Regions from separate parts of the Streptomyces sp. NPDC096324 genome, predicted to be linked through region 3. Evidence: riboswitches for the same ligand, from Rfam matches in the RefSeq annotation. Region 3 holds a riboswitch; each other region holds the start of a gene.
The links. Region 3 has a riboswitch for cyclic di-AMP ahead of ACIQ7M_RS06305 (C40 family peptidase). Riboswitches for the same ligand answer to the same signal wherever they lie in the genome.
Positions count from the first base shown of each region.

Region 1: another riboswitch for cyclic di-AMP. It lies ahead of ACIQ7M_RS31125 (M23 family metallopeptidase); the one in region 3 lies ahead of ACIQ7M_RS06305 (C40 family peptidase).
Region 2: another riboswitch for cyclic di-AMP. It lies ahead of ACIQ7M_RS22345 (transglycosylase family protein); the one in region 3 lies ahead of ACIQ7M_RS06305 (C40 family peptidase).

Region 1 covers NZ_JBIWFK010000013.1:23,669-26,932, reverse strand. The annotation lists gene ACIQ7M_RS31140 (dihydrofolate reductase family protein) at 1-9, shown strand, start outside; tRNA gene ACIQ7M_RS31135 (tRNA-Met) at 105-178, shown strand; gene ACIQ7M_RS31130 (PP2C family protein-serine/threonine phosphatase) at 521-1,588, shown strand; cyclic di-AMP (ydaO/yuaA leader) riboswitch at 1,804-1,960, shown strand; gene ACIQ7M_RS31125 (M23 family metallopeptidase) at 1,972-3,006, shown strand; gene ACIQ7M_RS31120 (aldo/keto reductase) at 3,139-3,264, shown strand, end outside.
Region 2 covers NZ_JBIWFK010000007.1:555,244-558,507, reverse strand. The annotation lists gene eno (phosphopyruvate hydratase) at 1-1,018, opposite strand, end outside; gene ACIQ7M_RS22345 (transglycosylase family protein) at 1,393-2,094, opposite strand; cyclic di-AMP (ydaO/yuaA leader) riboswitch at 2,099-2,292, opposite strand; gene ACIQ7M_RS22340 (transglycosylase family protein) at 2,476-3,264, opposite strand, start outside.
Region 3 covers NZ_JBIWFK010000002.1:635,308-638,571, forward strand. The annotation lists gene ACIQ7M_RS06295 (ATP-dependent Clp protease proteolytic subunit) at 1-408, shown strand, start outside; gene ACIQ7M_RS06300 (hypothetical protein) at 416-721, shown strand; cyclic di-AMP (ydaO/yuaA leader) riboswitch at 1,058-1,254, shown strand; gene ACIQ7M_RS06305 (C40 family peptidase) at 1,258-1,731, shown strand; gene ACIQ7M_RS06310 (ATP-binding protein) at 1,936-2,394, opposite strand; gene ACIQ7M_RS06315 (helix-turn-helix transcriptional regulator) at 2,606-3,264, shown strand, end outside.

The DNA.
Region 1 (3,264 bases), on a different contig from region 3:
GCCCGGTAGAAGCCGGGGAGAAGCCGGGTGCCGGCGGCGCCGGAGGGGCGGGTTTGAACGGGTGTGCTTCGGGTCCCGCGGATGGCGTACACTGGTTTCAACGACGCGGGGTGGAGCAGCTCGGTAGCTCGCTGGGCTCATAACCCAGAGGTCGCAGGTTCAAATCCTGTCCCCGCTACTCAAGGCCAAGGGCCGGAACTCGGATTTACGAGTTCCGGCCCTTGGTGTTTGTCCCGGCGCCTTTTGCCCGGCGTCTCCGCCCGCCTTTCTCCGGCCGTCCTTCCCCGGCCGGTTCCGTTCCGGCGGGGGGTGCCCTTCTCGGGCGGTGCCTTTCTCCCCCGGTCGGGCCACAGGGGTCGCCCGCCGCCTCCGCGCCGGTTCTTCTGGACGGGTGGGGCAGCCAGGAGGTGAGCGGCGGACCGGACAGTTTCCTGACCGGGCCGGGCGGCCGTCCCGCGGTGTCCACGGGCCCGGGAGTCGCCCGTCGCCCGGTCCGGCGCCGGCGCACCCGCGCCGGATCGTGTGGGCGCGCGCCTTCGTCCGGGCCCTGCCCGTGCTGCTCGTCGCCGCCGGGATCGTCTACGACTACTTCACCCCGTCGGAATTCACCGCCGCCCCCTTGTTCGCGGCCGCGCCCCTGGTCGCCGCGCCCTTCTACTCGCTGCGCGGAACCGTTCTCGCCGGCGTCCTCGCCGTGGGCGCGGTCCTCGTGACGCACTGTGTGCTCGGCATCGTCCTCCAGGTCGACGCGGTCACCGAGGTGGTCACCGTGACGACGGCCGCCGTCCTCGCCGTCCTCATCAACACCGTGGTCCGGCGCGGCGACGAACGGCTCGCCTCCGTCCGGGAGATCGCCGAGTTCGCGCAGCGCGCCGTGCTGCCCGAGCCCGAGGCGCGGATCGCCGGGCTCGACGTCGCGGCCCGGTACGAGGCGGCGCAGGAGGACGCGTTCATCGGCGGGGACCTGTACGCGGTGCAGGACTCCCCGTACGGCGTGCGGCTGGTCGTCGGGGACGTACGGGGGAAGGGGATGACCGCGGTGGCCGCCGTCGCGACGGTGGTCGGGGCGTTCGGGGAGGCGGCCGAGCGGGAGGCGACCCTGGGGGGAGTCGCGGAGCGCCTGGAGCGGGCGCTGACACGCGCGGGCACCCGGCGCGACAGCGTCGACGCGGTCGAGGGGTTCACGACCGCCGTCCTCGCCGAGATCCCGCGGGGCGAGGACGTCGTACACGTCGTCAACCGCGGCCATCCGCCGCCCCTGCTGCTGCGTCCCGACGGCACGCTCGTCATCCTCTCCGCCGAGTCCTTCGCGCTGCCCCTCGGGATGAGCGAACTGGGAAGCCTGCCCGCCCCGACGCTGCGGGAGGGATTTCCGCGCGGGGCGACGCTGCTCCTGCACACCGACGGACTGTCCGAGGCCCGCGACGCGCGAGGGGAGTTCTTCGATCCGGCCGCCTGGCTGGCCGGACGGGTCTTCCCCGGCCCCGACGCGTTGCTGACCGCTCTCTTCGAGGCGGCCCGCGAGCACACGGGCGGCCCGCTGACGGACGACATGGCGCTGCTCGCCGTCCGGCGTCACGACCAGTGATCGGACCGTATCCCTCCGCATAACGACTGACGCACCGTCAGGGAAATTCGTGCAAGCGGCATGCGGTCAACTCGCCCGTTTTTCATCGTCCATGACCCCAAAGTCCTGGCCAAGTGGCGTTAATGATCAGTCGGAACAGCTTGGAATTCGGTGCCCGGGTCTATTAACGTTCGATAACGCAGCGCGGTCGTCACAACCGTCACAAGAGGCGGCTCCGTGCGCACGCGCCGAATCCCGCAAGGGAACCGGGGAACCAACTCGTGGGGTGAATCGAGCGTATTCCGCCGTGGAAGCACGGTGGCCGTACGCGCGTAGGAGACCTTCCTGCTCCGAACCCGTCAGCTAACCCGGTAGGCGGCAAGGAAGGAAAGGAGTGCGCCCAGGTGGCGTCCAACCGGCCCGCTCAGCCAACCTCGTTCGCGCCGAACGAAGCCCACACCTTCGGCTATGGCAAGGACGAGGGACCCTGGGAGGAGTGGAACCCCACAGCGGATTCCCTCGCTCCCGTCCGCGGCCGGCACCGCACGGGCAAGCAGCGCGGCGGAGGACTCGCCCGCAGCTCCACGGTTCTCGGCGTCGGTGTCATAGCCGCCGTCGGTGGTGGTGGCATCGCCAGCGCCGCTCCGGGCAAGGCGCCCGTCTCGATCTCGCTGCCCGACCTGTCGTCGGTCACCGCGTCGGCCAAGGCCCTGATATCGGACGGCGGATCCAGCACCCCCAAGGGCTCCACGACTCCGCTCACCACCGCCGGTCTGACCAGCGCCGACGCGGCCCAGGGCAGCACCGACGCCGGTGAGGCGCTGCGCGACCGCATCATGGCGCAGGCCCAGTCGCAGCAGAACCAGGCCGACACCGCCACGCAGAAGGCCGTCCAGACCGCCGCCGCGCAGAAGGCAGTCCAGGCCGCCGCCAAGCAGCAGGACGAGGCCGAGGCCAAGGAAACCGCCGCGAAGCAGAAGGCGGAGGAGGCGGCCAAGCAGAAGGCCGAGGCCGCGCGCCTCGCCGAGCTCGCCAAGAGCTACTCGCTGCCGACCTCGTCGTACACACTGACCTCGCGCTTCGGTGAGGCCGGCTCCATGTGGTCCTCCGGCTACCACACCGGACTCGACTTCGCGGCGCCCACCGGCACGCTGATCAAGGCGATCCACAGCGGCACCATCACCGAGGCCGGCTGGGCCGGCTCGTACGGCTACCGCACGATCCTCACCCTCGACGACGGTACGGAACTCTGGTTCTGCCACCAGTCGTCGATCAGCGTCACCGTCGGCCAGAAGGTCGCCACGGGCGATGTCATCGGACGCGTGGGCGCCACGGGCAACGTCACCGGGCCGCACCTGCACCTCGAGGTGCACCCCGGCGGCGCCGCCACCGGCATCGACCCGATGGCGTGGCTCCAGAGCAAGGGCATCAACCCCTGACCTCCGATCTCCGGCAGCCCTGACGTCAACCCCCCCGACGTCAGGGCTGTTGGTCGTCCGGGCGCGGACGGCGGCGCACCATACCCAGTGCGTGTGGAATACATCCATCCGGTACGGGCGTTGTGGCCCTACATGACTTCCCTTCGCAAGCTCGGTTCGTCCGACCTCGAGGTCTTCCCGCTCTCCCTCGGGGGCAACGTCTTCGGCTGGACGGCCGACGAGACCCGGTCCTTCGCCGTGCTCGACGCCTACGCCGCC
Region 2 (3,264 bases), on a different contig from region 3:
GGTTGACCTTGACGAGCAGGGCGTTGGCGGAGCCCTCCTCGATGCCGCGGGCCAGGCGCTCCGGGTTGGTGACGAAGAGGTCGTCGCCGACGATCTGGACCTTCTCGCCCAGCTTGTCGGTGATGACCTTCCAGCCGGCCCAGTCGTCCTCGTACAGCGGGTCCTCGATGGAGACGAGCGGGTACGCGGAGACGAGCTCCTCGTAGTACTCGGTCATCTCGGCGGCCGAGCGGGACTTGCCCTCGAACTCGTACTTGCCGTCCTTGTAGAACTCGGACGCGGCGACGTCGAGCGCGAGCGCGATCTGCTCGCCGGGGACGTAACCGGCCTGCTTGATGGCCTCGAGGATGAGGTCGAGGGCGGCGCGGTTGGACTCCAGGTTCGGGGCGAAGCCGCCCTCGTCGCCGAGGCCGGTGGACAGGCCCTTGGTCTTCAGCACCTTCTTGAGGGTGTGGTAGACCTCGGCGCCCCAGCGCAGGGCCTCGGAGAAGGACTCCGCGCCGATCGGGGCGATCATGAACTCCTGGATGTCCACGTTGGAGTCGGCGTGCGAGCCGCCGTTCAGGATGTTCATCATCGGAACGGGCAGCAGGTGCGCGTTCGGTCCGCCCAGGTAGCGGAACAGCGGCAGGTCGGACGCCTCGGAGGCGGCGTGCGCGACGGCGAGCGAGACGCCGAGGATGGCGTTGGCGCCGAGCGAGCCCTTGTTGTCGGTGGCGTCGAGGTCGAACATCGCCTGGTCGATCAGGCGCTGCTCGGTGGCGTCGTAGCCGACGAGCTCCGGGCCGATCTGCTCGATGACGGCGAGGACGGCCTTCTCGACACCCTTGCCCTGGTAGCGGTTCGGGTCACCGTCGCGAAGCTCGATGGCCTCGAACGCTCCGGTGGAGGCGCCGGACGGAACGGCGGCACGACCCGTGCTGCCGTCGTCGAGGCCGACCTCGACCTCGACCGTGGGGTTGCCTCGGGAGTCCAGGATTTCCCGGGCTACGACGACGTCGATGGACGGCACGAGCATCTCCTTATTGGGATGTGACGCGGTACGCGGAGCTTGTCAGCCCCGCGGGATGAGCCTAACCGGCTCAGGGGGATCGGCCAGCGATCGACCACCCCTTGGGCGGACTGAGCCTACATATTGTTCCTGAACGGAACAAAAAAAGAAATAAAAAACCCCGCTCCGACACGTGCGGGGGAACACGTGCCGGAGCGGGGAGCCCGTGGGGACGGGGGACCTCGGCGGGCCTCCGGTGCGTGCGGAGACCCCACGAGGGGGCGTTGCCGGCCGGGCGTCGCCCCACGAGGGGACGTTGCCTGCCGGGCGTCGCGGCGCGGTGCCGGAATCGCGGCCACCCTCCGCCGAAAGCGGCCGGGTCGACCGGCGTGCCGCGCTGCTCAGCGCAGGTGGAGCTGCTGGCCCGGGTAGATGACGTCGGCGTCGGCGACGATGTCCTTGTTCAGCTTGAACAGCTTCTGCCAGCCGCCCTTGACGTGCTTCTTCTCGGCGATCGAGCTGAGGGTGTCGCCCTTGACGACCTTGTACTCGCCGTCGCCCTTCTTGACCTTCTTGCCGGTCGGGGTGGTGACGGTCTTCTGGGCGGCGGGGCGCTCCGCGGAACGGGAGGCGGGCTGCTCCGTCGTACGGGTGGCCGGGGCGCTCTGCTGCGAGGCGCTCGACGAGGAGGGCGCCGCCGGGGCCGCCGGGGCCGAGCCGCCGCCGTACGGGGTGCTCGACAGGCCGGTGCCGCAGGTCGGCCAGGCACCCTTGCCCTGCGCGGCGAGGACCTTCTCGCCGATGGCGATCTGCTGGGACTTCGAGGCCTGGTCGGCGGTCGAGGCGTAGGCGGTACCGCCGTACGCGGCCCAGGTGGAGGACGAGAACTGCAGGCCGCCGTAGTAGCCGTTGCCGGTGTTGATCGACCAGTTGCCGCCGGACTCGCACTGGGCGACGGCGTCCCACTCGGAGCCGGTGGCCGCGGAGGCGTTGCCGGCCGCCATCAGCGGGGCCGCGATGGCGACGCCGGTGACACCGGCGAGCGTGGCGACACGGGTGGCCTTGTTCGGGCGGCGGTGCTTGCCCTTGCCGGAGAACAGCATGGAGAGATCCCCTCACCGACGCCTGCGAGGTGAGCTGTCGGGTTCGGGCCGAATGAGTTGCCCGGCCGCATGCCCTCGGTCCTGTCTCCAGGACGTCCGGCACGCGGCTTCACCCCAAGCCGTTCCCGGGTGTCTCTCGACTCCCGGACCCGGCACTTACCTTGGGTCCCCCGCTCCTGCCTACGGCGCATGACGCGACGACTGTTCCCGTACGGCCGTTGGCAGGATTCGGCGTTGCGACCGTCGGAGCCCGCTGTGGCGAGCGGTCACGACCGTAAGCAGTCGATTGCCCTAATTTCAAAGACGATCAGGGCTTCTGAGACCCATCTCTCACTTGCGCCAAATAGGACATTCCACAGCGAACCGTGACGCGAACTGCCGCTAGTTCTGCACCGTTTCGACCGTGTCCGCGATGCTCCGACCAGGAATGACGAGGCCGGGACCGCTGTCGGCCGGGGCCGTGTCCACCTTGGGCAGATCGCCCCATCCGCTTTCGAGGCCAAGGGCGTCGGAAACGCTCCAGAGGTTCCCGATGGCCTGGGCCACGTACTCGCTGTCGGCGCCGTCGGTCTCGGAGGCCGCGGCGTGACGCCCCGCGGAGCCGTCGGCCCGGCTGTCGGCCGTGCTCTCCGCCGCGCCCCCGCCACGGTGTCGCCCGGTGCCGGAACTCGACGAGGTGGAGGGGGTCGAAGATGCTTCCTTCTGACCCGACTTGGGCGATTCATCACCCTTGCCGGTCGCCGCGTCCGCGCCGTCGGAGCTCTGCGAGGCACTGGGCGTGGCGGTGCCGGTCTCCGTGCCGGAGGAGTCGCTCGAACTGGACGAATCACTCGAAGGGGATGAACTGGGCGAAGTCGCCAGGCCGGACGAGATGTACGAACCGGCGTCGTCGCCGCTGCTCGACGAGTCGCCGGCCACGCCCGTGTCGACGCTGACCCCGCCGGAGCCCTTGCTGAGACCCGAGAGCGGCCCGCACGTCGGCCAGGCCACGAGGCCCGTGTCGGCGAGCACCTTCTCGGCGACGGCTATCTGCTGCGAGCGGCTGGCCTGGTCGGCCGTCGGGGCGTACTCGAGGCCGCCGTGCGCCTCCCAGTTGTCCTGGTCGAGCTGGAGGCCGCCGTAGTACCCGTTGCCTTCGTTGGCGCTCCACGCGCCACCACTCTCGCACTG
Region 3 (3,264 bases):
TTCGGTGCGATGACCGCGATCTACGACACGATGCGGTTCGTCACCTGCGACGTCGAGACGGTCTGCCTCGGTCAGGCGGCCTCGGTGGCCGCGGTGCTGCTGGCCTGCGGGACTCCGGGCAAGCGGCTCGCGCTGCCGGGGGCCCGCGTTCTCCTGCGTCAGCCGTCGGCGGCCGAGCCGTTCGAGGGACGGACGAGTGACCTGCTCATCCAGGCCGAGGAGTTGCTGCGGACCCGCCGGACGCTGGAGGAGATGCTCGGGCGCCACACGGGCCGGAGCCCGGAACGGGTCGCGGCGGACCTGGAGCGCGACATGGTCCTCGACGCCCCGGCGGCCCGGGCCTACGGGCTGATCGACCGGATCGTCCCGAGCCGCAGGGCCGCGCTCGACACGTCCGGCGCGAGGTGAGCGGCCGATGATCCCGGACCTCCCCCCGCTGCCCGCGCTGACCCGCGCCGAGGCCGAGCTGATCGACCGCTATCTCGACGTGGTCGACCTGGTCGGCCGCATCAACCCGTCCCGCCCCGGAGACACCTATCGCGGCCTGAGGGCGGCTCAGGCACTCGTCGGCAAGGCGGAGGCCCTGCGGGACGCCCTCGCGCTGATGCATCAGCGGGGCGAGAGCGAGGTGCACGCCCCGACGCTCGCGCAGGCCCTGCGGGTGCTCGACGGAGAGCGGCGGGCCGCCCGGGTCACCGTGCCACCCGAGTCCGGAAGTTGACGGACCCCCACCGCCGACCCGGTACGCGAAAAGCTCCGCGACGTCTGGTCCGCGACTCAAACGGACCGGATGGGGTACCCCCCGACGGCGTATTCATCGGTCCTTTTTGCGACCCCTCCGAGTTGCGCAACACGCGGAGTCCGGACGCCGGATGGGACCCGTCGCCGCAGGTGCGGGCCTCATCGGTGTCTCCAACACGTGCTCGAACAGAGGGGTGTTCACTCGAACAGCCGAGTGGTGAGTAAGCCCACAAAACACCGGTTCCGCTCGGATTTTCCGACTCTGATGAGTGAAGATCCCTTCCGACGACAAGCCCCCGCCACAGCGGCGGGGCGGTCCGGGTGGACGCCGAGTCCTGCCGCCTCCCGGATGCCCGGTCGACAGGAGTGCATCGGCAGGAGTGGAGGACCCAGCTAGACGGGCCGCCGGATCAGTTCCGGGCGGTCCTTGGGGTGAAGCCGCAGCAGCGGCCGGGCAACTTCGCCAGCCCGAATCCGACAGGTCATCCTTCACAGGCGGCTGACGAAGGGTTGCGCATGACTGCGCTCAATCGTGTCCCGTCGCTGTGGACCCGGGCCGGTACGGCCTCGGCGCTCACTCTCGCCGCCGTGGGCGGCAGCCTGGTGGTTCCCGGCATCGCACCCGATGCCGAGGCCGCCACCCTCGCGACGAGGGCACTCCAGGTCGCGGCGTCGAAGCACGGCTCCCCCTACCAGTGGGGCGCCACCGGACCGCACCGCTTCGACTGCTCGGGGCTCACGCTCTACTCGTACAAGAAGGCGGGCAAGAAGCTGCCTCGTACGGCCGCGGCGCAGTACAACAAGACACACCATGTCTCGGCCTCGCACCGCAAGGCCGGTGACCTCGTGTTCTTCCACTCGGGCCGGAACGTGTACCACGTCGGCATCTACGCCGGTAAGGGAAAGATCTGGCACTCCCCGAAGACCGGGGAAGTGGTGAAGCTGCAGAAGATCTGGACGAGAAGCGTCTGGTACGGCAGGGTCGGCTGACCCTTTCGCCCGGGGCGGCGGACCTCGCCGCCCCGGCGCGAGCCCTCTCAGGGCCGCTGTGACGCCCTCCCGGCCCCCTCGTGGGCCTACCGGGCCTGCGCGGCCCTCGTGGACCGGCAACGGCCGGCGCGGTCCCGCGGGCCGATGACGACCGGCACGGCCCTCATGCGCTGATGACGACCGGTCGCTTCGGGGTGTCGGGGCTCAGGGCTCCTGGGGCACCCCGGCCGGCACCGGCTGGGCGGGGACCGTCCACGGGAGCTCGATGGAGACCGTCTTGCCGCCCTCCCGGGTCGGTACGACGGTGAGCCTGCCGCCGCATTCGGCGGTGAGCCAGCGGATGATCACCATGCCGCGGCCGTTGTCCTGCTGGACAGCCGCGGGCAGCCTCTTCGGGAAGCGCGGATGGCTGTCGGTGACACCGATACGCAGCCGCTCCTCCCGGTCGAGACGCACGCCGACCGTGAAGGTGGGCGACTGCCCGAACGTGTGCTGCACCGCGTTGGTGGCCAGTTCGGACACGATCAGCCGCACGGTCTCGGCGACTTCGCAGTCCCCCGGCAGGCCCCATTCGGACAGCACATCGGCGACGAATGTTCGGGCCACGGAAACCGAGACCGGTTCGCTCGGCAGGGTGACGGATGCTTCCTGATGGTCTGCCATGGCGACGTTCGTCCCTTTCCACGGGACCGGAGCCCGACACCGAGCGGATGGTTCGAGTACGGTCCCGGACTGGTGCTTGCGCCAGACTGCCATTACCGGGCCGGTCGCGGGTGCGATCCACCGAGTAATGCATATATCTGTCGCTCGATGCGGTGAACTCTGCGTCGGCAGAGCGTATTCGGACGACTTGGAAGGAGTAAGGAGAACAGCCATGCAGCACGGTCCCGCGGTGCGCCGCCGCAAGCTCGGTGCCGAACTGCGCGCGCTGCGCGCGGGCACGGGTCTCACGAGCGGGGAGGCGGCCCGCCTCCTCGGCTGGCACCAGTCGAAGGTGAGCCGCATCGAGACCGGCACCAGCGGGGTGAAACCGGCCGATGTGGAACGCCTGTTGCACGCGTACGGCGTCGAGGACCCCGAACTGCGGCGACTTCTGGTCGTGTTGGCGGGCTCCGAGGTCAACGGCCGGCACCACTGGTGGCACGCGTACCGCGGGGTGCTCCCGCCGGAGTACCGCGACTTCATCAGCCTGGAGTCCGGCGCCAGCGCCATGCGCACCCTGGAGACCTCTGTCGTACCCGGTCTGCTGCAGACGCCGGAGTACGCCCGCGCGGTGACCCGGGCCGCCGTGGACGGACTGGAGGAGAGCAAGCTCGACACCCTGGTCGAAGTGCGCCTGGCCCGGCAGGACGTGCTGCGCTCGGACCCGCCGCTCGAACTGTCCGCCGTCCTGGACGAAGCCGTGCTGCGCCGGGAGGTGGGCGGCCCCGATGTCATGGCACGCCAGCTCCGCCGGCTGCGCGAGGCCGCCGTCCTGCCTCAAGTACGGCTCCAGGTGCTGCCGTTCGCCGCCGGCGCACACATCGGCGTGAC